DNA from 2 places in the Listeria sp. MAN/IMW/UF555 genome. Region 1 is predicted to be linked to the other one. Evidence: predicted binding sites of a transcription regulator. Region 1 holds the regulator's gene; the other holds the start of a gene.

Region 1 (3,195 bases):
CGAATAAGCGTTTTAAGAAGGGTAGATTTACCGATTCCGTTTGGACCAACGAGCGCTAGACTATCTTGACGTTTCATTTCGAACGTTAGATTGGAAGCAATGCGCTTGTCTTTGGCGTAACCAATACTTAATTCATCTACCATTAAAACATCTTTACCAGTTTGCTTTTCAAATTGGAAGCCGAAATGAGCAGATTTTTCGTCGCCTTGAGGTCGAGCGAGTACATCCATTTTTTCTAATTGTTTTCTTCTGCTCTGAGCTCGCTTAGTTGTAGAAGCGCGAACGATATTTCTAGCGACAAAATCTTCTAGCTTGGAAATTTGTTTTTGTTGTTTATCGAATTCTTTCCACATTTGTTCAAGTTTAGCTTGTTTTTGACTAACAAATGAACTGTAATTTCCTTTGTAGTGATCAATTCTTGTGCGGCTAATTTCGTATACTTGGTTAACGACTTTATCTAGGAAATAGCGGTCATGAGAAACGATAAGTAAAGAACCATGATAGTTTTGCAAATAGGTTTCTAACCATGCTAGTGTTTCAATGTCTAAATGGTTTGTCGGTTCATCGAGAACAAGAATATCCTGTTTCGCGAGTAATAACTTAGCCAGTGCAAGTCTTGTTTTTTGCCCACCGCTGAGTGAGGCGATTTCTACTTCATAATCTTCTGGATAAAAGCGTAAACCGTTTAAAACGGAACGGATTTCTGCTTCATACGTATACCCACCAACTTCTTTAAAAGTATGTTGCAAGGTATCGTAATCGGTCATCAATGCTTGATATTTTTCCGGATTATTATAAAGCTCAGGTTCCCCAAGACGAAGCTCCATTTTGCGTAAATCTGCTTCCATTTTTCTAAGTGAATCAAAAACACTTAACATTTCATCCCAAATTGTTTTCGTGGATTCAAGGCCAGTATTTTGAGCCAAATAGCCAATTTCGACACTTTTAGGTTTAGAAATTGTTCCGCCGTCATAACTCATTTTTCCAGCGATAATTTTAAGTAAAGTAGATTTACCAGCGCCATTTCGACCAACTAGGGCAATTCGGTCGCCTGTTTTTACTTCTAATTTAATATTATCTAAAATAACTTCTGCACCGAAGAATTTAGAAATTTGCTGAACTTGTAATAATATCATAATCTCTCTCCTCGAACGTTCTCCTTACTAGTTTATCTTAAAAGCCAAGTAATCGCAATGAGAGAAGAAGGGCTTCACGTATAAGGTAGATTGTGAAAACACTCGCATTATTTGTGATTTTAGCGTAGAATGGAAAAGAAGGAAAACACTAGATATTTTGCGGGACAAACTATTGCTTGAAAATCATGAGCAAAAAGTTTGTGCATTCCTTGTGAAATGTTTATAGTATATAAGCAAGCATGTGAAAGGAAGTACAGTTCACAAAAGCTTCAACTTCAGAAAAAATTTAAAAGAAGAAGGGACAGAAGGCATGATGGAGGAAACAACAAAAATTCCACAAGCGACAGCAAAACGCTTACCATTATATCATCGTTACTTGAAATACCTAGATGAATCAGGTAAGGAACGAGTATCATCTGCGGAATTAAGTGAAGCGGTGAAAGTTGATTCAGCGACTATTCGACGTGATTTTTCGTACTTTGGCGCATTAGGTAAGAAAGGATACGGGTATAACGTTTCTTACATACTCGACTTTTTCAGTAAAACACTTAGTCAGGACAAACAGACAAATGTTGCACTAATCGGTGTAGGTAACCTAGGTACAGCATTATTACATTATAATTTCATGAAAAACAATAATATCAAAATCGTTGCTGCATTTGATGTAGACCCAGCGAAAGTTGGTAGTGTTCAACAAGACATTCCAATTTATCACTTAAATGATATGGAAGAAATTGTTCGTGAAAATGGTGTGGAAGTAGTTATTCTGACAGTTCCAGCTGATGAAGCGCAAGTAACTGTAGATCGTTTAATTGAAGCAGATGTTAAAGGTATTCTAAACTTTACGCCAGCTCGTATTAGCGTTCCAAAACAAGTTCGTGTGCACCATATCGATCTTACAACGGAATTACAAACGTTAATCTATTTCCTGGAAAACTATCCAGCGAAAACAGAATAAAAAAACCTGTAGAAGGTAAGCAACACTTACTTTCTACAGGTTTTTTTTACGTCTTTTAAGCCCAGTGATAATAAGGCCAATACCAATACCAAAATCAATTAACATCATGAGTATAAGTATATAGGCAACAAGATCATAACCATATTCAGCCACTCGAACAATAACAAAATAGACAAATACAAGACCAAGCGCAAAATAAAGAAAACTTTGCTTTATTAATGAATTTTTCATATTATCCTCCAATGATTCCAAGACTCACGAGCAAAACAATGGTATTCATTAAAATATGTGCGCCCATCGAAACAGCAATTCGTTTCGTTTTCGTATAAAGAAAACAAAGAATTAATCCGATGACAAAATAAGTAAGTAAAAAGGAAATATCCCCGTGAAGTAGCCCAAAGAAGAGCGAACTAATAACTGCCGCCACATGAATGTTCATCACATTACTCAGCCCACCAAAAACCACTTTTCTAAAAACAAGCTCTTCTAAAATTGGCCCGAGAACTGAAATGAAAATCAAGAAAATCGGCGCAGATCTAGTTAAATCAACAAGTAATTCTGTGTTTGCCGATTCACCAATATTCCCAGAAATTAGCGTTAGAATAATGCTACAAATAAATTGTGCTACGTATAACCCAATCACTCCACCAATAATCCACACAATACTCAGAAATGGCGTAGTTTTTTCACCGAGTTCGATTTTATTTTCTTTTGGTTTTCTATAAAGCATTGGAATAATAATGGCGAGTGATAATAAATTAGAAAAAATCGACCATGTAATTACCCCATAAGTTTGAGCATCCGCTGTAGAAATCGAAGTCATACTAAGTAAAATATGTTGAACAACGGGAATCCCAATAGATGCAGAAAATAGTAATAATAAATAAACTAATACAATCGTAATATAACGTTTAGCCAAAAAATACGCATCCCTTCTAAAAACAAGCTCCAGCTAAATGCTTAAAAATAGCGGAAATAGCTCTTCTTATTGTACTAGTTATCACGCTTTACCGCAAATAAGAATTCTTTAATTTTTAAACGTTTTTGCTTGCAATTTTTATTTAGTTTGGTATCATAATAACTGTATTAGCACTCTAATGT
Region 2 (3,195 bases), on a different contig from region 1:
GTACTACCAGCAACAGGAGATCATCGTGTACTTTTTCCAATTTTTATTGGGACATTTCTAACGGGTTTAGCATTCTTTACACTTAGAAGAAAATAAATGAAAAAGCAGCTGCATGACGCAGCTGCTTTTTTTGAAACTTATTTTTTCAATTCTCGTTCCATCTGCAAACGTTGTACTTTCATCGTTGCAGTGCGCGGAATCTCATCATATTTCATCACAATTGGCTCATTCATATGTGGTAGATCAGAAACTGCGTCCCACCATGCATCCCAGTTCATTTCTTTATCATCATGAACAGCGATAATTGGTTGCGGGCTGCCGTTTTCACCGCGGATAATAACGACTTCATCGAGGAAAGTAAGCGTATCAAGCAGTTTATCTTCAATCGCAAGTGTGCTATCGATCGTTTCGACTAAATCAACTTGACGATCTTGCAAGAATAAGCGGCCTTGCTCATCTTTCATACCGTAGTCACCGCTGTCCCACCAAGGTCCATACACATTTTCTTCAAAACGAGCTTCTTCTTTGTAATAAGTAAGGGCGCGACCTTTAGACAGCATTTGGATATTACCGCTAACTCCGGGTGCAACTGGATTACCGTCTTGGTCCACAATCCGAACCTCGGTTAAACCTGGTACACCAATTCCCATATCACGCGCATTTAACGTTTCGATGGATTGCAGTGTATGGCCACGTAAAATCATTGGACCACATTCACTTTGCCCATAAATTTGTAAGAAAATTGGTTTTTTATATTCAGAAGTACGAAGGAAAACCGCCATTGTTTCTTTGTTAATCGCATCAAATGTAGAATGATAAAATTTAATGCTTTGGAAAACATCTGGTTTTTCACGAGCAAGGGAAGCCCATTGTACAAAATGGTTTGGATGGGTTTCAAGCACGTATGGTTTATATTCGCGTAGTACTTTTTCAATATTTGTTTTAGAAGGATTTGCGATTGGTAATAATGGGAAACCAAGTGACATCAAGGAAGAAACTCCAATATTAAAACGAGAATGAACAGGTGAAATATGGAAAGCCACCAGTCCTCTCGGTTTGATGAAATTAAGAATGCGTCTTTGGTATTTCGTTCTCCAGCCCATTGAATTAGCGGAGTGCGCAATTAATTTTGGCACGCCAGTTGTTCCAGATGTGTGGGTCATATAAGCAATCATATCTTTTGGTAATTCCTCTTGCTCACAAGTATAGCCATCTAATGGGGCTTTGAATAATTGTTCAGCGTTGATCAATCTTGAGTCCGGCAAATTGTTTAACTGATGGCTTTTCTCAGAAGTCTCAGAATCAAAAAGCAACCAGGGTTGATCAAGGCGATTAACAAAAATATCAATAGTGGATGCTGGAAGATGAGGCGAAACCATAATTGGCACAGCACCAATATAAGAAATCGCAACTGCTAAAATATAAGAATCAAATTTGGCAGATTTATAAACGATTACTTTTTCTTCCTTACGCACACCGAATCTATGTAGATGAGCTGCTTTTTGGATGATAGCTTCTTCGCATTTTTTGTAAGTGGTGTGAAGACCTAATTCAGGAAAAGTAACAAGCTCTTCATCAAAATGGATTGGCATTTCTGGATAGCGTTCAGCAGATTTTTTGAAGTTGGTATAGAGATTAAGCGGTTCATACTTTTTTATCGTCATATGGCGATGCTCCTTTAATATTTGATGTTGTTATTATATCACTTTGTCGAAATAATGAGGAGTGGTTACTAAAAACATTTTCGTCATTTTAAAAAAATCTGTAAATTGCTTGTTTTCTTAATTCAAGAAATCCTACAGATACCCTATAAAGAAATCTCAATTAATGATATAATATGTTAATATAATCACAAACTGTTTGGCAGAAGGAAAATTTTTAAAAAAAGTGGAGGTACAAAAAATGAAAAAAAGGTTAGCTACAACTCTCATCATGCTACTATCACTTGCATTAATCATCGCAGGTTGTGGCAGTAACAACACAAGTAAAAGTGACTCGGCGAAAACGAAAGAAAAAGAAAAAACAGAAGTAACATCAGGGGCGTCGAAAACAAGTTATACAGACCCATCTGAATTAAAAGATAAATACGATATTGTTATCGTTGGTGCAGGTGGCGCGGGAATGTCAGCAGCACTAGAAGCAAAATCTAAAGGGATGAACCCAGTAATTCTTGAAAAAATGCCACTTGCAGGCGGAAACACAATGAAAGCCTCTTCTGGTATGAATGCATCTGAAACTAAATTCCAAAAAGAACAAGGAATTAATGATAGCAATGACAAGTTTTATGAAGAAACATTAAAAGGCGGTCACGGAACAAACGATAAAGCAATGCTTCGTTTCTTCGTAGATAACTCCGCTAGTGCAATTGATTGGTTAGACTCTATGGATATTAAATTAAACAACTTAACTATCACAGGCGGAATGAGCGAAAAACGTACCCACCGTCCTGAAGATGGCTCAGCAGTTGGTAAATACTTAGTAGACGGTTTACTAAAAAATGTGCAAGAACAAAAAATTCCAGTCTTCGTTAATGCAGATGTAAAAGAAATTACACAAAAAGACGGAAAAGTAACTGGTGTTAAAGTAAAATTAAACAATAAAGACGAAAAAACAATTAGCTCGAACGCAGTAGTTGTAACAACTGGTGGTTACGGTGCTAATAAAGATATGATTGAAAAAGAACGTCCAGACTTAAAAGGATACGTAACAACGAACCAAGAAGGAAGTACTGGCGACGGTATTAAAATGATTGAAAAACTTGGCGGGACAACAGTAGATATGGACCAAATCCAAGTTCACCCAACAGTTCAACAAGATAAGTCTTACCTTATCGGTGAAGCTGTCCGCGGTGAAGGTGCGATTTTAGTTTCTCAAGAAGGTAAACGTTTTGGAAACGAACTAGATACACGTGATAACGTAACTGCTTCTATCAATAAACTACCAGAAAAATCCGCTTACCTAATATTCGATTCAGGCGTAAAAGATCGCGTAAAAGCTATCGCGCAATACGAAGAAATGGGCTTTGTTGAAGAAGGTAAAACAATTGATGAATTAGCTAGCAAAATCAACGTTCCAAAAGAAGAACTAACGAAAACATTAGACACTTGGAATGCAAGCGTTAAAAACAAAAAAGACGAAGCATTTGGTAGAACAACTGCAATGGATAATGATTTATCCAAAGCTCCATACTACGCA

What was found. The regulator Rex, encoded in region 1, represses fermentation and respiration genes when NADH is low (regulators of the CRP and FNR family bind a similar motif). The targets are predictions, from matches to a motif close to TTGTGAAATATTTCACAA.
Region 2: AC4PG8_RS06555 (flavocytochrome c) is a predicted target of Rex. The motif match lies at 1,838-1,855, and genes of this name have one in related genera.

What each region holds. Positions count from the first base shown of each region.
Region 1 is NZ_JBZWZS010000002.1:293,792-296,986, reverse strand. Features, by position in the region: gene AC4PG8_RS08590 (ABC-F family ATP-binding cassette domain-containing protein) at 1-1,136, opposite strand, end outside; gene AC4PG8_RS08585 (redox-sensing transcriptional repressor Rex) at 1,447-2,094, shown strand; partial or broken gene AC4PG8_RS08580 (DUF4305 domain-containing protein) at 2,121-2,325, opposite strand; gene AC4PG8_RS08575 (CPBP family intramembrane glutamic endopeptidase) at 2,327-3,013, opposite strand.
Region 2 is NZ_JBZWZS010000001.1:1,312,750-1,315,944, reverse strand. Features, by position in the region: gene AC4PG8_RS06565 (InlB B-repeat-containing protein) at 1-96, shown strand, start outside; gene AC4PG8_RS06560 (class I adenylate-forming enzyme family protein) at 138-1,664, opposite strand; gene AC4PG8_RS06555 (flavocytochrome c) at 1,903-3,195, shown strand, end outside.